Regions from separate parts of the Streptomyces sp. NPDC001415 genome, predicted to be linked through region 1. Evidence: predicted binding sites of a transcription regulator. Region 1 holds the regulator's gene; each other region holds the start of a gene.
What was found. The regulator HrcA, encoded in region 1, represses chaperone genes, less so after heat shock. The targets are predictions, from matches to a motif close to TTNGCACTCNGNNNNNCNGAGTGCNAA.
Positions count from the first base shown of each region.

Region 2: a site for HrcA is predicted at 3,896-3,922, ahead of groES (co-chaperone GroES). Genes of this name have one in related genera too.
Region 3: a site for HrcA is predicted at 3,068-3,094, ahead of groL (chaperonin GroEL). Genes of this name have one in related genera too.

Region 1 covers NZ_JBSFIE010000001.1:429,486-435,770, forward strand. The annotation lists gene ACWC2B_RS01905 (nitronate monooxygenase) at 1-902, opposite strand, end outside; gene dnaJ (molecular chaperone DnaJ) at 1,034-2,173, opposite strand; gene hrcA (heat-inducible transcriptional repressor HrcA) at 2,174-3,193, opposite strand; gene ACWC2B_RS01920 (MBL fold metallo-hydrolase) at 3,349-4,071, shown strand; gene ACWC2B_RS01925 (DUF3097 domain-containing protein) at 4,157-4,975, shown strand; gene hemW (radical SAM family heme chaperone HemW) at 5,296-6,285, opposite strand, start outside.
Region 2 covers NZ_JBSFIE010000010.1:167,615-173,899, forward strand. The annotation lists gene ACWC2B_RS16385 (hydroxyacid dehydrogenase) at 1-668, shown strand, start outside; gene ACWC2B_RS16390 (ester cyclase) at 831-1,526, shown strand; gene groL (chaperonin GroEL) at 1,677-3,305, opposite strand; gene groES (co-chaperone GroES) at 3,442-3,750, opposite strand; gene ACWC2B_RS16405 (response regulator transcription factor) at 3,984-4,673, shown strand; gene ACWC2B_RS16410 (sensor histidine kinase) at 4,708-6,015, shown strand; gene ACWC2B_RS16415 (LCP family protein) at 6,229-6,285, shown strand, end outside.
Region 3 covers NZ_JBSFIE010000048.1:5,994-12,278, forward strand. The annotation lists gene ACWC2B_RS35170 (glucosyl-3-phosphoglycerate synthase) at 1-72, opposite strand, end outside; SAM riboswitch class I at 209-363, shown strand; gene thrC (threonine synthase) at 381-1,667, shown strand; gene ACWC2B_RS35180 (MoaD/ThiS family protein) at 1,766-2,041, shown strand; gene ACWC2B_RS35185 (cold-shock protein) at 2,464-2,667, shown strand; gene groL (chaperonin GroEL) at 3,224-4,849, shown strand; gene ACWC2B_RS35195 (DUF4097 family beta strand repeat-containing protein) at 5,152-5,898, shown strand; gene ACWC2B_RS35200 (hypothetical protein) at 6,041-6,285, shown strand, end outside.

The sequences.
Region 1 (6,285 bases):
CCCGCGGTGAGCTGGTGCACCTGGGGGTAGGCGGCGGGGGCGTACGGCCCGTGCTCCCGCATGAAACGGTTCACCAGGCCCCGCGCGGGCCGCCCGGAGAACGCCCGCGTCAACTCCGTACGCACGAAGAGCGGGTTGGTCAGGGCCTGCTTGTGCAGCACGTTCGCGCCCGACTCCGGGCACACCAGGAACGCCGTGCCCAGCTGTGCCGCGTCCGCGCCCGCCGCGAGCACCGCCGCGATCTGCGCGCCGCGCATCAGGCCGCCCGCCGCGACGATCGGCAGCTGGACCGTCTCCCGGACGAGCCCGATCAGCGTGAGCAGCCCGATGCCGTCCCCGCCGGCCTGCGGATCGTCCCGGTGGGTGCCCTGATGGCCGCCCGCCTCGACGCCCTGCACACACACCGCGTCGGCCCCCGCCCACTGCGCGGCCTGTGCCTCCTGGGGGGTGGTCACGGTGACAATCGTGTACGTACCGACCTTCGCGAAGGCGTCGAACACCGGGCGCTCGGGGCAGCCGAAGGTGAACGAGACCACGGGCACCGGGTCCTCGCGCAGGATCGCCAGCTTGGCCTCGTAGTTGTCGTCGCCCCCGCCGTCGGCGTCGCCGAGCGCGGTCTCGTACCAGGACGCCTCGCCGGCCAGTTGGTGGCGGTAGACCTCGATGGCGGCGGGGTCGGTGTGCGGGTCCTGCGGCAGGAACAGGTTGACTCCGAAGGGCTGGTTCGTCAGCCCCCGCAGCTGCTTGATCTCCTGGTACATGCCGTCGGCGGTCTTGTACCCGGCGGCCAGGAACCCGAGCCCTCCGGCCTCGGAGACGGCCGCGGCCAGCGCCGGACCGGAGGCGCCGCCCGCCATGGGCGCCTGCACGATCGGATACCGGCAGAGATCGGTCAAAGCCATGCCCGCATCGTGCCACGCTGTTGCTCTCGCACCGAATCGCCTGTTCCTCCCGGGGTGGGTGACCCTGGCCACCCTGCTCCCAGAACAGAAAAAAGGGGGCTACGGGTCAACCCGTAGCCCCCTCCCAGAACTCAGCGCCCGTTGAACGCGTCCTTCAGGCGGGAGAACAGGCCCTGCTGGCCCGGCTGGAACTGGCCCGTGGGGCGTTCCTCTCCGCGGAGTTTGGCCAGCTGGCGCAGCAGGTCCTCCTGCGCGGGGTCCAGCTTGCTCGGGGTCAGGACCTCGACGTGCACGATGAGGTCACCGCGGCCGCCGCCGCGCAGATGCGTGATGCCGCGGCCGTGCAGCGGGATGGACTGGCCGGACTGGGTGCCCGGGCGGATGTCCACCTCCTCCATGCCGTCGAGCGTCTGGAGCGGCACCTTCGTGCCGAGCGACGCCGCCGTCATGGGGATGGTGACCGTGCAGTGCAGATCGTCGCCGCGGCGCTGGAACACGTCGTGCGCCAGCTCGTGGATCTCCACGTACAGGTCGCCGGCGGGGCCGCCGCCGGGGCCGACCTCGCCCTCGCCCGCGAGCTGGATCCGGGTGCCGTTGTCGACACCGGCCGGGATCTTCACCGTGAGGGTGCGCCGCGAGCGGATGCGCCCGTCGCCCGCGCACTCCGGGCACGGGGTGGGGACCACGGTGCCGAAGCCCTGGCACTGGGGGCAGGGCCGCGACGTCATGACCTGGCCCAGGAAGGACCGGGTGACCTGGGACACCTCGCCGCGGCCGCGGCACATGTCACAGGTCTGCGCGGAGGTGCCGGGGGCCGCGCCCTCGCCCGAACAGGTCGTACACACCACGGCGGTGTCGACCTGGATCTCCTTGGTGGTGCCGAAGGCCGCCTCGTTGAGGTCGATCTCCAGGCGGATCATGGCGTCCTGGCCACGGCGGGTCCGCGAGCGCGGGCCGCGCTGCGAGGCCGTGCCGAAGAAGGCGTCCATGATGTCCGAGAAGTTGCCGAAGCCGCCCGCGCCGAAGCCGCCGGCCCCGCCTCCGCCGCCCGACGACGACAGCGGGTCCCCGCCGAGGTCGTACACCTGCTTCTTCTGCGGGTCCGACAACACCTCGTACGCGGCGTTGATCTCCTTGAAGCGCTCCTGCGTCTTCGGGTCCGGATTCACATCCGGGTGGAGTTCGCGTGCGAGGCGCCGGAACGCCTTCTTGATCTCGTCCTGTGATGCGTCGCGGCGCACGCCGAGTACGGCGTAGTAGTCCGTGGCCACTTACGACTCCGCCAGGATCTGTCCGACGTAACGTGCCACTGCGCGTACCGCTCCCATCGTTCCGGGGTAATCCATGCGGGTCGGTCCGACCACGCCGAGTTTGGCGACCGCCTCGCCGCCGGAACCGTAGCCGACCGATACGACGGACGTGGAGTTCAGTCCCTCATGGGCGTTGTTCTCGTGCCCGATGCGTACGGTCATGCCCGATTCCTTGGCCTCGCCGAGCAGCTTGAGGAGCACGACCTGCTCCTCCAGCGCCTCCAGCACCGGCCTGATGGTCAGCGGGAAGTCGTGTCCGAAGCGGGTGAGATTGGCGGTTCCGCCGATCATCAGCCGCTCCTCGGTCTCTTCGACCAGGGTTTCGAGGAGGGTGGCGAGGACCGTCGAAACGGTTCCTCGGTCCTCCGGTTCAAAGGACTCCGGCAGGTCCTGCACCAGCTGCGGCACGTCCGCGAAGCGGCGCCCCACCACCCGTGCGTTGAGCCGGGCCCGCAGGTCCGCGAGGGAGGCCTCGCCGAACGGCGCCGGGCAGTCGACCATGCGCTGCTCGACGCGCCCGGTGTCGGTGATCAGCACCAGCATCAGCCGGGCCGCGGCGAGTGAGAGAAGCTCCACATGCCGCACCGTGGACCGGGTCAGCGACGGGTACTGGACGACCGCCACCTGCCGGGTCAGCTGCGCGAGCAGCCGCACCGTACGGGCCACGACGTCGTCCAGGTCGACCGCGCTGTCCAGGAAGTTCTGGATCGCGCGGCGCTCCGGCGACGACAGGGGCTTGACGCCCGCGAGCCGGTCGACGAAGAGCCGGTATCCCTTGTCGGTCGGGATCCGGCCGGCGCTGGTGTGGGGCTGGGCGATGAACCCCTCCTCCTCCAGGACGGCCATGTCGTTGCGCACGGTCGCCGGGGACACGCCAAGGGCATGCCGCTCGGTCAGGGCCTTGGACCCCACCGGCTCCTCGGTGCCGACATAGTCCTGGACGATGGCGCGCAGCACTTCAAGCCTGCGTTCACTGAGCATCGCGCACACCTCCAGCTCTCGTCCGTTTGGCACTCACTGTGTTCGAGTGCCAGCAATCCCCCGGCCAGTGTACGGCCGACCGGTACGCCCCTAGCAAGGGCGGCCGACCACGCTACCGTGCGGCGTCGCCGGTCGATTGCGGATAGCGTCGCGTCATGGACGTCAGTTGGGAAGAGTTCGGCTGGGAGCGCCTTGGTGACGGGGTCGGGCGCAGGCGCCTGCCGGTCTGGGACGCCACGGCCGGGCTGATCGCCGGGGAGAGCTCGCTCCTCTTGTACGACACCGGTGCGACGCTCCGCGAGGGCGCCGAACTCCGGGCGCAGGCGGAGGCCCTCTTCGGCCGCCGTGTGACCCACATCGCGCTCAGCCACCCCCACTTCGACCACGTTCTGGGCACGGCCGCGTTCTCCGGCGCCGAGGTGTACGGCGCGGTCGGCATCGAGCGTGCCCTGGTCCGCGAGGAGGTGCGCGACTCCGCCGCCCAACAGGGCGTGTCCGCCGAGGACGCCGCCGAGGCGGCCGACCTGCTTGTCGTGCCGCACCACGCGGTGTGCGGCGAGTGGACGCTGGACCTGGGCGGCCGCCAGGTGCTGCTCGCCAACGTCGGCCCGGGTCACAGCGGCCACGACCTCGCTGTCCTCGTCCCCGCGACCGGCGACTCGCCGGAGATCGTCTTCTGCGGCGACCTGGTCGAGGAGTCGGGCGAGCCGCAGGCGGGCGACGACGCGGTGACCTCACGCTGGCCGGCCGCCCTGGACCGGCTGCTCTCGCTGGGCGGCGAGGACGCGGTGTACGTGCCGGGGCACGGGGCGGTGGTGGACGCGGCGTTCGTACGGGCCCAGCGGGATCAACTCGCGGTGCGGTTCGGGGTGTTGTAGGCCGGGCCGCCCTGATCCGGCCCCCGCCACGCCACATCTGCGGGGGCCGCCCCCTCCGCCCCCGACCACCCCGAATAATGGCCCCATGCGTAGCTACAGCCCCGATCTCACCCCGCCCTGGAAGAAGAAGCAGGCGCCCGTGCCCGAGGTGCCTGCCGAGACCGACCTCGTCGTCGAGGAGGCCTCCACCGGATTCTGCGGAGCCGTGATCCGCTGCGAGAAGACGGCCGAGGGGCCGACGGTCACCCTGGAGGACCGCTTCGGCAAGCACCGCGTCTTCCCGCTCGCACCCCGCGGCTTCCTCCTGGAGGGCAAGGTCGTCACCCTCGTACGCCCCTCCGCGTCCGCCCCCGTACGCCCGGCCCGTACCGCTTCCGGATCGCTGGCCGTGCCGGGGGCGCGGGCCCGGGTCGCCCGGACCGGGCGGATCTATGTCGAGGGGCGCCACGACGCGGAGCTCGTGGAACGGGTCTGGGGGGACGACCTCCGGATCGAGGGCGTGGTCGTCGAGTACCTGGAGGGCATCGACGACCTGCCGGCGATCGTCGCCGAGTTCGCACCCGGGCCGGACGCACGGCTGGGGGTTCTGGTGGACCACCTGGTCCCGGGCTCGAAGGAGTCCCGCATCGCGGCGTCCGTGACGCATCCGGATGTGCTGGTGGTGGGGCATCCGTACATCGACGTGTGGGAGGCCGTGAAACCGGCGTCCGTGGGGATCGGGGAGTGGCCGGTCGTGCCGCGTGGGCAGGACTGGAAGACGGGGGTGTGCCGGGCGTTGGGGTGGCCCGAGAACACGGGGGCCGCTTGGCAGCGGATCCTGTCGGGGGTGCGGTCGTACAAGGACCTGGATCCGTCGCTGCTGGGGTCGGTGGAGCGCCTGATCGACTTCGTGACTGCGCCGTAGCCCTCCGGGGGGGGTGCTGGGTACCGGGGCTGGGCAGGATGCACCGGGGCTCCGCCCCAGACCCCGTCGCGCCTGAAGGGCGCTCGTCCTCAAACTCCCCCAAGGCCTTAAGGGCCAGGGGGGACCCCCGTGACAGGCTGGAGGTGCCCGTACCCGGTGCTGTCAGGGGCGCGGGGAACTGCGCGACCAGCCACCCACGGCCCGAGGCCGAAGACGGGTTTAAGGGGCGCGGGGAACTGCGCGAGCAACCCGGCACGGTCCGCGCCCGAAAGGCGGCCCCTTAAGGAGCGCGGGGAACTGCGCAGACCGGCACCCCGCGCTCAGTCCACCAGGTCCCGAACCACCGCATCCGCCAGCAGCCGACCCCGCAGGGTCAGAACAGCCCGCCCGGACGCGAAGGACTCCGCGTCCAGCAGGCCCTCCTCCGCCGCGCGGGACGCCGCCGCCAGGCCCGCCGGGCGCAGCAGGGTCAGCGGGCAGCCCTCACGCAGGCGGAGTTCCAGGAGGATGCGTTCCACCCTGCGGTCCTCCCCCGCCAGGATCTCGCGTCCCGCGCCGGGCGAGCGCCCAGCCGCCAGGGCCGCCGCGTACGCGCCCGGGTGCTTCACGTTCCACCAGCGCACCCCGCCCACATGGCTGTGCGCGCCGGGACCGGCTCCCCACCAGTCCGCCCCGCGCCAGTACAGCTCGTTGTGCAGGCAGCGCCCGGCGGGTGTGGTGGACCAGTTCGAGACCTCGTACCAGGAGTAGCCCGCGGAGCCCAGCACCTCGTCCGCGATGAGGTAGCGGTCGGCGTGCTCGTCGTCGTCCGTCATCGGGACCTCGCCGCGCCGGATCCGGCGGGCGAGCTGGGTGCCTTCCTCGACGATCAGGGCGTACGCGCTGATGTGGTCGGGCCCGGCGCCGACGGCCGCGGCGAGCGAGGCCCGCCAGTCCTCGTCGCTCTCGCCCGGGGTGCCGTAGATCAGGTCCAGGTTGACGTGGTCGAAGCCCGCCGCGCGGGCCTCCGCGACGCATGCCTCGGGCCGGCCCGGGGTGTGCGTGCGGTCGAGGACCTTCAGGACGTGCTGGCGGGCGCTCTGCATGCCGAAGGAGATCCGGTTGAAGCCGCCGGCCCGCAGCTCAGCGAGATAGGCCGGGTCCACCGACTCCGGGTTCGCCTCGGTCGTGATCTCCGCGTCCTCGGCCAGGCCGAACTCGTCCCGTACCGCCGCCAGCATGCGTACGAGGTCGGCTGCCGCGAGCAGCGTGGGGGTGCCGCCGCCGACGAACACCGTCCGCACCGGGCGGGGGTCCTCGGCAAGGACCTT
Region 2 (6,285 bases), on a different contig from region 1:
CCGAGTACACGCTGGCCGCGATCCTCTTCGCGGGCAAGGAAGTGCTGCGCTCGGCCCAGCGCTACGCCGAGCTGCGCACCGCCCCCGAGTGGCTGAGCGAGACCGAAGGCACCGGCAACTACCGGCGCACGGTGGGCATCGTCGGCGCCTCCCGCATCGGAAGGCGCGTGATCGAGCTCCTGCGCCCCTTCGATTTCGAAGTCCTGCTGTACGACCCGTACGTGAGCGGAACCGAAGCGGTGTCGCTGGGCGTTGAACAGGTAGCTCTGGACGCGCTGTGCGCCCGCAGCAGCGTCGTCTCCGTCCACGCGCCCCAGCTCCCCGAGACCCACCGCATGATCGACGCCCGCCGACTGGCCCTGATGCCGACGGGCGCCACCCTGGTCAACACCGCGCGCGGCTCCCTGGTCGACGAGCCCGCCCTGCTCGCCGAGCTCCTCTCGGGCCGCCTCCACGCGGTCCTGGACGTGACGGATCCCGAACTCCCGCCCCGCGAGAGCCCGTTGTACGACCTGCCCAACGTTCTGCTGACCCCTCACATCGCGGGCTCACTCGGCAACGAGCTGCACCGCATGGCGGATCAGGCGCTGGACGAGGTGGAGCGGTTCGCGGCCGGGGTGCCGTTCGCGGACCCGATGCTTCCGGAAGCCCTGGACCACTCCGCGTAGGGCCGTCGAAGGCTGTCGGACCGCCGTCCGCAGGCCCGTGGATCACCCGGCCGCAGCCCTGTGGATCACCCGTCCACAGGCCCGTTGATCGCCCCGCCGCCCGGGACATACGGCCCTTAAACTGGACGTATCTCCACCTGGACCACCGCACCGGGAGGCGCCATGAGATTCGCACAGGTAATCGACTTCAAGACCGAGCGGTTCGAGGACATGGACCGGCTCATGGACCAGTGGGTCGAGGCGACCAAGGGCAAGCGGACCGCCACGCGCGGGCTCATCGGCAAGGACCGCGCCGACGGGGCCCACTTCGTCGAGATCATCGAATTTCCCTCGTACGACGAGGCCATGGCGAACTCCAAGCTCCCGGAGACCGACCGGATCTTCCAGGAGATGGTGGCGCTCTGCGACGGCATGCCCACCTTCACGGACCTCGATGTCGTCCGCGAAGAGCAGTTGAACGCCGCAACTTCCCGGCGGTTCTTCCACGAGATCGCGGTCGGCGGCAACCTCGACGCCATCGAGGAGGTGTTCGCGGCCGACTACGCCGACCACGACATCATCAAGGAGCAAGAAACCACCGTCGGCTCCGACGTCATCCGCGGCGACGTCACCGGATGGCGGGACGGCTTCGACTTCACCTTCTCGCTCGACCGGCAGATCTGCGAGGGCGACGACGTGGTGACGCTGTGGACGTGGACCGGCACCCACAAGGGCGACTTCATGGGCATCCCGCCCACCGGAAAGAAGGTGTCCATGACCGGCACCACGATCTTCCGGTTCAAGAACGACAAGATCCAGGAAGGCTGGTGGCACTACGACGCCCTCGGCCTGATGAAGCAGCTCGGCGTCTCGGGCTGACCCGCCCCGCCGCCCCGCGAAACGGAAGGCCCCCGCTCCCGCCAGTGGCGGAAACGGGGGCCTTCCCACGTCGTACGACCTCACGCGCCCAGGACGTACATCACGTTCCCTGGATGTACATCACGCCCTCAGGACGTCATGACACTCGGGTCAGTGGCTGTGGCCGTGACCGTGGCCGTGACCGGCCTCGGGCTCCTCCTCGGCCGGCTTCTCGACGACCAGGGTCTCGGTCGTGAGCAGCAGGGAGGCGATGGAGGCGGCGTTCTCCAGGGCGGAGCGGGTGACCTTGACCGGGTCGATGACGCCGGCCTTGACCAGGTCGCCGTACTCGCCGGTGGCGGCGTTGAAGCCGAAGCCCTTGTCGAGCTCGCCCACCTTGGAGGTGATGACGTAGCCCTCAAGGCCGGCGTTCTCGGCGATCCAGCGCAGCGGCTCGACGACGGCGCGGCGGACGACCGCGACACCGGTGGCCTCGTCGCCGGTCTTGTCGAGGTTGCCCTCCAGGACCTTGGCGGCGTGCACCAGGGCGGAGCCACCACCGGAGACGATGCCCTCCTCGACCGCGGCGCGGGTCGCGGAGATGGCGTCCTCCAGACGGTGCTTGCGCTCCTTGAGCTCGACCTCGGTGGCGGCACCGACCTTGATCACGCACACGCCGCCGGCCAGCTTCGCGAGGCGCTCCTGGAGCTTCTCGCGGTCCCAGTCGGAGTCCGTGGCCTCGATCTCGGCCTTGATCTGGTTGACGCGGCCCTCGACGTCGGCGCTGTTGCCGCCGCCGTCGACGATCGTGGTGTCGTCCTTGGTGATGGTGACGCGGCGCGCGGTGCCGAGCACCTCAAGACCGGCCTGGTCGAGCTTGAGGCCGACCTCTTCGGCGATGACGGTCGCACCGGTGAGGGTGGCGATGTCCTGCAGCATGGCCTTGCGGCGGTCGCCGAAGCCCGGGGCCTTGACGGCCACGGCGTTGAACGTGCCGCGGATCTTGTTGACGACCAGGGTGGAGAGCGCCTCGCCCTCGACGTCCTCGGCGATGATCAGGAGCGGCTTGGAGGCGCCGGCCTGGATGACCTTCTCCAGGAGCGGCAGCAGGTCCTGGATCGAGGAGATCTTGCCCTGGTTGATCAGGATGTACGGGTCGTCGAGGACGGCCTCCATACGCTCCTGGTCGGTGACCATGTAGTGCGAGAGGTAGCCCTTGTCGAAGGCCATGCCCTCGGTGAACTCAAGCTCCACACCGAAGGTGTTGGACTCCTCGACGGTGATGACACCGTCCTTGCCGACCTTGTCCATGGCCTCGGCGATGAGCTCGCCGATCTGCTTGTCCTGGGCGGACAGCGCGGCGACGGCGGCGATGTCGGTCTTGTCCTCGATCGGACGGGCGGTCGCGAGGAGCTCGTCGGAGACGGCCTTGACCGCGGCGTCGATGCCCTTCTTCAGGGCGGCCGGGGAGGCGCCGGCGGCGACGTTGCGCAGACCCTCGCGGACCAGCGCCTGGGCCAGCACGGTCGCGGTGGTGGTGCCGTCACCCGCGATGTCGTTGGTCTTGGTCGCCACCTCCTTGACGAGCTGGGCGCCCAGGTTCTCGTACGGGTCGTCGAGCTCGACCTCGCGCGCGATGGTGACACCGTCGTTGGTGATGGTGGGGGCGCCGAACTTCTTGTCGATGACGACGTTGCGGCCCTTGGGGCCGATCGTCACCTTGACGGTGTCGGCAAGCTTGTTGACGCCGCGCTCAAGGGCGCGACGGGCGTCCTCGTCGAACTTCAGGATCTTCGCCATGGGAGCGGTTCAGCCCTCTCGAAAACTCGGGTTAATGACACTGCGCCCCTCGCCGCCCGGCAATCAGCGGGGTGACCAGGGGCGCAGCTTTCAAAGCATTCGCTTCGAAGTCGAAGTACTCGCGTACTTCGGTGAATTACTTCTCGATGATCGCGAGCACGTCGCGGGCCGAGAGGACGAGGTACTCCTCGCCGTTGTACTTCACCTCGGTGCCGCCGTACTTGCTGTACAGCACGATGTCGCCGGTGCTGACGTCGAGCGGCAGACGCTCGCCGTTCTCGAAGCGGCCCGGACCCACGGCCAGGACGACGCCCTCCTGGGGCTTCTCCTTGGCGGTGTCCGGAATGACCAGGCCGGAGGCCGTGGTCTGCTCGGCGTCGAGCGGCTGGACCACAATGCGGTCCTCAAGCGGCTTGATGGCAACCTTGGAGCTGGCGGTCGTCACGATCCGGTCTCCCCCTTCGGAGATCTCACGGGGTTAACTGTCAGGGGTGGCGACCAGGTGGATCCGTCGTCGCGGGTGCCGGACCTGCCCGTCGCTACTTGGCACTCTCCGGTGGGGAGTGCCAGAAGCGAGACTAGGACGGTGATTAGCACTCGGTCAAGCGGAGTGCCAATCTGCCACCGCCGCGGCGGATGCTTCCCGGGCTTCTGACCACCTGTGTGACCCTGGACGGCATGCGCATTCTGGTCGTCGAGGACGAAACCGGGCTCGCCGACTCGCTGCGTCGGGGCATCTCCGCCGAGGGGCACTGGGTCGACCTCGCGCACGACGGCCACCGCGGGCTCGACCTCGCGCTCACCGGCGGGTACGACGCGATCGTGCTCGACCTGATGCTGCCGGGGCTCAGCGGCTACGAGATCTGCCGCCGGATGCGGCGGCTCGGCGACCTCACTCCTGTCCTGATGCTGACCGCCAAGGACGGCGAGTACGACGAGGCCGACGGGCTCGACTCGGGCGCCGACGACTATCTGACCAAGCCCTTCTCGTTCGTGGTGCTGCTCGCCCGGCTCCGCGCGCTCGGCCGCCGGGCCGGGGCCGCGCGCCCGGGCCCGCTCCAGGCCGGCGACCTCACTCTCGACCCGGCCGCCCGGCGCTGCCGGCGCGGCGAGTCCGAGATCGAGCTGACCGCCCGCGAACTGGCGGTCCTTGCCTGCCTGATGGCCGAGCCGGGCCGGGCCGTCTCCAAGCAGCACATCCTGGACGAGGTCTGGGACACCGCCGCGGGACCGGACGGCGGGATCGACCCGAACATCGTCGAGGTCTATGTCTCTTCGCTCAGGAAGAAGATCGATTCTCCGTTCGGTCGTCGATCGATCCTGACCGTGCACGGGGTGGGCTACCGGATGGCGCCCGATGGGGGCTGAGTCGCCGAGGACGCGACGGTTCCTGCCCAGGACCGTGCGGGGAAAGGTCGCCGGGGCCGCCGCCCTCGCGATGGCGCTGCTGCTCGCCGCGGGCGGGATCTGGCTCTACATCGTGCTGCGCTCCAACCTCCTGGACAACACCACAGGCCGCACCGAACTGGCCGCCCGCAAGGTCGCGGCCCAGGTCGACACCGGGACCGTACGCGCGCAGCTGCCGCCGCCGGACGACGGCGTCGACCTCGTCGTCGTGCTCGACGAGGCGGGCCGGGTCACCGCCGCGAGCCAGGAGACCGGCGCCGCCGAGGAGTTGGCCGGGCTGCGCCCGCCGGACGGCCAGGACTCGGCCTCCCGGCTCCTGAACGACGCGGGCCGCCACGAGGTCGCCGTCGTCGTACGCGCCCAGCTCCCCGGCGGCCCCGCGAGCTACGTGTACGGGATGACCGTACTCAGCGACGTCGACGACGCGACCGGCGCCATCGGGTGGGCGCTGCTCGCCAGCGCCCCGCCGCTGATCGCGCTCGCCGCCGCCATCGCCTGGGCCGGCACCGGGCTCGCCCTGCGCCCGGTGACCTCGATCCGCACCGAGCTGGCCGAGGTCAGCTCCAGCGAACTGGATCGGCGGGTCCCCGACCCCGGCGGCGCCGACGAGATCGCGCTGCTCGCCCGGACCGTGAACGCCACCCTGGACCGGCTCGAACAGGCCCACGTCCGCCAGCGCGAGTTCGTCGCCGATGCCTCGCACGAGCTGCGCAACCCGATCGCCGCGGTCCGGTCCCGGCTCGAAGTCGCCCTCGCCGCACCGGACTTGGCGTCGGTGCGGGCCGCCCTCGACGACACCGAGCGGCTTCAGCGGATCGCCGCCGACCTGCTCCTCCTGGCCCGCCTCGACGCCCACCCGCAGCCCCTGGCCGAGCCGGTCGACCTGACGCTGCTCGCGGCCGAGGACACCGCGCGCCGGCGGGCCGCCCGGGTCCCGGTCGAGCTGGCCGCGGACGCTCCCGTGCCGGTGCGCGGCGACCCGGCGCAGCTGGAGCGGATGCTGGCCAACCTCGTCGACAACGCGGTGCGGCACGCCCGTACCGCGGTACGGGTGCGGGCCGACCGGGACGGGAACGACGCCGTCCTCGAAGTCGCTGACGACGGGCCCGGCATCCCGGCCGCCGACCGGTCCCGGATCTTCGAGCGCTTCGTACGCCTCGACGCCGCCCGCGCCAGGGAGAGCGGCGGCACCGGGCTCGGGCTCGCGATCGCCCGCGCGATCGCCCGGGCGCACGGTGGAGAGCTGTCGGTGGGGGCGGGTCCGGGCGCGACGTTCACGGTGCGGCTGCCGGGGCGGTTCTGAAGCCGTGGGGAAGCCGGGGTGCTGAAGCCGTTGGGGGCCCGGCGGTTCTGAAGGCGTCTTCAGGACTCTCAGGTTTCCTTCAGCGCTGGTGCCGCAGCATCGGTCGGCGTGAGCCACCGTCGAATGAGCCGCAGTCGAACCAGCCGAATCAGTCACCCCGGTCGCACCAGTCACACCAGTCGCATCAACCGCCGCCGTAAGCGTTCCGGCCCGATGCGCCTGGTGCGTACGCTCGCCGTCGCCGCCGTCGTCCTGGTGCTGTGCGCGCTG
Region 3 (6,285 bases), on a different contig from region 1:
GATCCGCTCGATCGGCCGTTCCGCCGCGGACCAGGAACGCCTGCTCAGCCAGCGTTCCACCTCTTCCAGCACGTTTCCTGGCCTCCTCGTGTGATCCATCTCGCGGTTCGGACGACTATCTCAACCGTCCGGGGCTTCGGTTACAGTCTTGAACAACGCGGATGACCGTCGCATGTCGGGGGTCGTCATCACGCTGACAATCGAATACCGCTCATCCAGAGGGGCAGAGGGAAACGGCCCGTTGAAGCCCCGGCAACCCTCCAGTCGGTTCTCGTCGATCAAGCCGATCAAGACACGAGGCCACCGGCTAGGGAAGGTGCCAAATCCGTCTCATGGCGACGTTCGCCATGAGGAAGATGAGGAGAAAGGGCCTCCCCTCCATGTCTGCACAGACTGTTGAATCCCGCACCGCTGTCGATCTCGGTCCGGCGTCCGGGCTTTCCTGCCGCGAGTGCGGCCAGCGTTTCGAACTTGGCCCGATCTTCGCCTGCGAACTGTGTTTCGGACCGCTCGAAGTGGCTTATGACCTGCCGTTGGGCGACCCCGAGGCGCTGCGCAAGCAGATCGAGTCCGGCCCCGAGAACATCTGGCGTTACGCGCCGCTCCTTCCCGTCCCCGCCGACGTGGCCGACAAGCCGAACCTGAACCCGGGCTTCACCAAGCTCGTCAAGGCCGAGAACCTGGCGCGCGAGCTGGGCGTCGAGCCCGGCAAGCTGTTCGTCAAGGACGACTCCGGCAACCCGACGCACTCCTTCAAGGACCGTGTCGTCGCCCAGGCCCTTGAGGCCGCCCGCGCCTTCGGCTTCACCACGCTCTCCTGCTCCTCCACCGGAAACCTCGCGGGCGCGGTCGGCGCCGCCGCCGCGCGGGCCGGCTTCCGCTCCTGCGTGTTCATCCCGCACGACCTGGAGCAGGGCAAGGTCGTCATGGCCGCGGTGTACGGCGGCGAGCTCGTCGGCATCGAGGGCAACTACGACGACGTGAACCGCTTCTGCTCCGAGCTCATCGGCGACCCGCTCGGCGAGGGATGGGGCTTCGTCAACGTCAACCTGCGGCCGTACTACGGCGAGGGTTCCAAGACGCTGGCGTACGAGATCTGCGAGCAGCTCGGCTGGCAGCTGCCGGACCAGCTGGTCATCCCGATCGCGTCGGGCTCCCAGCTCACCAAGATCGACAAGGGTCTCCAGGAGCTGATCAAGCTCGGCCTGGTCGAGGACAAGCCGTACAAGATCTTCGGCGCGCAGGCCGAGGGCTGCTCCCCGGTGTCGACCGCCTTCAAGGCCGGGCACGACGTCGTACGCCCCCAGAAGCCGAACACCATCGCCAAGTCGCTCGCGATCGGCAACCCGGCGGACGGCCCGTACGTCCTGGACATCGCGCGCCGTACCGGCGGTGCGGTGGAGGACGTCGACGACGAGCAGATCGTCGACGCGATCAAGCTGCTCGCCCGCACCGAGGGCATCTTCGCGGAGACCGCGGGCGGTGTGACGGTCGGCGTCACCAAGAAGCTCATCGAGGCCGGTCTGCTCGACCCGTCGCTCACCACGGTCGTACTCAACACCGGCGACGGCCTCAAGACCCTGGACGCGGTGGCCGCCACGTCCCAGGCGACCGCGACCATCCGCCCGAGCCTGGACGCCTTCCGCGACGCGGGCCTCGCCCACTGAGCCACTGGCTCACGAGCGAACCGCGACGGGCCACGAGCGGGCCACGAGGCGGCCCCCGGCCCACTGGGCCACTGCCGAACGACTAGGAGCACCGAACCATGAGCGTGAACGTCCGCATCCCCACGATTCTCCGCACCTACACCGGCGGCAAGGCCGAGGTCCCCGCCGAGGGCGCCACCCTCGCCGAGGTCATCGCCGACCTGGAGAAGAACCACACCGGGATCGCCGCGCGCGTCCTGGACGACCAGGGCAAGCTGCGCCGCTTCGTCAACGTGTACGTCAACGACGACGACGTGCGCTTCGAGCAGGGCCTGCAGACGGCCACGCCCGAGGGCGCCGGCGTCTCGATCATCCCGGCGGTCGCGGGCGGCTGAACGGCCGCGCGCTTAACCCGAGTCGTACTCGGAGTTGCTCTTGAGTTGCCCCCTCCGCACGAGAAGCGGAGGGGGCAATTCAACATGGTTGAGCGGGGTACAGTTGGGGAAGCGCCTTCGCTTCGAGTGCCAAGTGCATATGAGAACGCGACAACATGAGGTCAAAGTGTGTGTGTCCTTTGTGCCTTAAGTGCGCTTTGCCCGGCCCGACTTGCCCCGGAATGTAGAATTCACGGCATTCCGCTCCCCGAGTGTGCCCGGAATTCTCGTCCGATTGACCTGTTGCAGAGGGCAGTTGGGCAGATACATTCAGCCGCGGTCGACGCGTTCCGGCGCACACCCTCTCCTGTCGGAGGGTGGAGGTCTGACCCGGGTCCGCGAAGTGTGGTCCCGTGCAAGGGCCAGTAATAGGGGAGTTAGGCATGGCTCAGGGCACCGTCAAGTGGTTCAACGCGGAGAAGGGGTACGGCTTCATCGCGGTCGACGGTGGTGCGGATGTTTTCGTCCACTACAGCGCGATCCAGATGGACGGTTACCGCACCCTTGAAGAAGGTCAGCGAGTCGAGTTCGAGATCTCGCAGGGCCAGAAGGGTCCGCAGGCGGACATGGTCAAGCTCGCCGTCTGATCTCGGCGCGATCGGCCACCGACGCACTCACGCATGAAGGGGGCTGCCCAAAAGGGTGGCCCCCTTCACGCGTTCCTGCGTCCCCCGTGGTGCGGCCCGGTGGGTCCTGCTGGGGCTCCGCCCCGGACCGCGTTCGCGCCTGAAGGGCGCTCGTCCTCAAACCCCCCCAAGGCCTTAAGGGCCAGGGGGGACCCCCATGACGGGCTAGGCATGCGCCCGGCTGGCATCGGCCCTGCTTAGGGGCGCGGGGCTGTGACATGTGCGATTCCGTCGCGATGGGGGTCCCCCCTGTTCATGGGGGGTCCCCGCCGGTCCCGGGGCCGGCGCGAGGGGGTCGGCAGAGGGCCCGGGTTCACGAGACTCGCTTGCACTCGCAGGTGCCGAGTGCTAATCATTGGGCTTAGCACTCTCCCAGTGAGAGTGACAGAACTTGGATCGGGTCAGTGAGGCCCGCAGACCGCGTGGGGCAAGGAACCACAAGGGCTGCAGGCCGTCCGTCGCGGGCGCGGGCACGATCCACGAAGAACGCCACCCCTGTCCGGGAGGACCACTTCACATGGCCAAGATCATCGCGTTCGACGAGGAGGCACGGCGCGGTCTCGAGCGCGGGATGAACCAGCTCGCCGACGCCGTCAAGGTCACCCTCGGCCCCAAGGGCCGTAACGTCGTCCTCGAGAAGAAGTGGGGCGCCCCCACGATCACCAACGATGGTGTTTCCATCGCCAAGGAGATCGAGCTTGAGGACCCGTACGAGAAGATCGGCGCCGAGCTGGTCAAGGAAGTCGCCAAGAAGACGGACGACGTCGCCGGTGACGGTACGACCACCGCGACCGTCCTGGCCCAGGCCCTGGTGCGCGAGGGTCTGCGCAACGTGGCCGCCGGCGCCAACCCGATGGCCCTGAAGCGCGGCATCGAGAAGGCCGTCGAGGCCGTCTCCGCCGCCCTCCTGGAGCAGGCCAAGGATGTCGAGACCAAGGAGCAGATCGCTTCTACGGCCTCCATCTCCGCCGCCGACACCCAGATCGGCGAGCTCATCGCCGAGGCCATGGACAAGGTCGGCAAGGAAGGCGTCATCACCGTCGAGGAGTCGCAGACCTTCGGTCTTGAGCTTGAGCTCACCGAGGGCATGCGCTTCGACAAGGGCTACATCTCGGCGTACTTCGCCACCGACATGGAGCGTATGGAGGCGTCGCTCGACGACCCGTACATCCTGATCGTCAACTCGAAGATCAGCTCGGTCAAGGACCTGCTGCCGCTCCTTGAGAAGGTCATGCAGTCCGGCAAGCCGCTGCTGATCATCGCCGAGGACGTCGAGGGCGAGGCCCTGTCGACCCTGGTCGTCAACAAGATCCGTGGCACGTTCAAGTCCGTCGCCGTCAAGGCCCCGGGCTTCGGCGACCGCCGCAAGGCCATGCTCGGTGACATCGCCATCCTCACGGGCGGCACGGTCATCTCCGAGGAGGTCGGCCTCAAGCTGGAGAACGCCGGTCTCGACCTGCTCGGCCGCGCCCGCAAGGTCGTCATCACCAAGGACGAGACGACGATCGTCGACGGTGCCGGTGACAGCGACCAGGTCCAGGGCCGCGTCAACCAGATCCGCGCCGAGATCGAGAACTCGGACAGCGACTACGACCGCGAGAAGCTGCAGGAGCGCCTGGCGAAGCTCGCCGGTGGTGTTGCGGTCATCAAGGCCGGTGCCGCGACCGAGGTCGAGCTCAAGGAGCGCAAGCACCGCATCGAGGACGCCGTTCGCAACGCGAAGGCGGCCGTCGAGGAGGGCATCGTCGCCGGTGGTGGCGTGGCCCTGCTCCAGGCCTCCGCGGTGTTCGAGAAGCTTGAGCTCGAAGGTGACGAGGCGACCGGCGCCAACGCCGTGAAGCTCGCCCTTGAGGCCCCGCTGAAGCAGATCGCCGTCAACGGTGGTCTCGAAGGCGGCGTCGTCGTGGAGAAGGTGCGCAACCTGGCCGTCGGCCACGGTCTGAACGCCGCCACGGGCGAGTACGTCGACATGATCGCCGAGGGCATCATCGACCCGGCGAAGGTCACCCGTTCCGCGCTGCAGAACGCCGCCTCCATCGCGGCGCTCTTCCTCACCACCGAGGCCGTCATCGCCGACAAGCCGGAGAAGGCCGCGGCTGGCGGCGCTCCGGGCGGCATGCCGGGCGGTGACATGGACTTCTGAGCCCCGGCTCGGTAGCTCCTGGCAGTACTGGCTGTATTGGCTGTACTGGCTATACGTCGAGGGCGGCATCCCCATCACGGGGGTGCCGCCCTCGGGCGTTTCCCGGTTCCGGGTCTTCGGGTTCCGAACCCGGGGGTACGGAACGGGTTCGGGAAAACCGAACGTCGAAGGTAGTGCTGGCTCCATGGTGCGGGACCTGCGGGCCGGGCAGAATTTATGATCAGAAGGGGCCGGGAGACCGCCTCAACTGGCAAGCGACTACAAGCGTTTAGCAGCAACTGGCACACACTCGGGGGAATTGCATGCGCACCACACGACTGCGGATCCGCACCATCGCGGCCGTGAGCCTCACCGCCCTCGCGGCCGGCGCGCTGGGCGCGTGCGGCCCGCTGGACGACAAGACGTTCAAGGACGACGCGACGGTCAAGGACAAGATCACCGCAGTACGTATAGACGGGAACTCGGACGGCTTCCGGGTGCGCGGCAAGAAGGGCCGCGACACGGCGGCCGTACACCGCGAGGTCAACTACCGGGGCAAGTCCAAGCCGGACGGCACGACGTACCACGTGGAGAACGGCGTGCTGGTGCTGGAGGGTTGCTCGGGCCACTGCTCGGTGGACTACACGGTGGACGTGCCCGCCGGCATCCCGGTCACCGGCTCGACGGAAGCGGGCGCGCTGAGCCTGTCCTCGGTCGGCCAGGTGAAGGTGTCCACGACCGACGGCGGGGTGAAGGTGCACGACGCGACGGGCCCGGTCGACATCCGCACGACCAACGGCTCGATCAACGGAGACGGCCTGAAGGGCACGGGCATCACGGCCCGGGCGTCCAACGGCTCGATCTCCCTGACCCCGGACACCGTGCAGAACGTGACGGCCCAGACCACCAACGGCAGCATCACGGTGACCGCCCCGTCCGCCCAGTACCAGGTCTCGGCCCGGACCCAGAGCGGCAACAAGAAGCTCGGCATACCCGACGCCCCGACCGCCGCGCACCGCCTGAACCTGACCACGAGCAACGGCGACATATCGGTGAAGCCCGCCAAGTAGCCCACGAGCGAACACTTCTGTCGATCCGCACCCCACATTGGCCTGTTTCCGCCGCACTTTGCGAGGCGACGACTGGGAACCGCAATTCCCGATAGTTAGAGTTGCGTTGCGTGTGAAAACAGTGCTGTACGGGGAGGGTGTTTTGCCACCAAGCGGGGGTGGGGCGGCGTCGCAGTCGGAGTCTTGGCCGTCCGACGCGGCCGATGTGGTGCGGGCCGCGGGGGACGTGGTCACCGAGCTGACGTCGTTCACGAAGTTCCAGCAGCGTGTGGACGAGCTGATCCGGAACCTCAAGGGCTCTCCGGCCGGACCGGGCGAGGTGGGCCAAGAGCGCCTGGCCCGCGACCAGTTCGGGGGCGGGGGCGGCGCGTTCGCCGAAGCCACGGG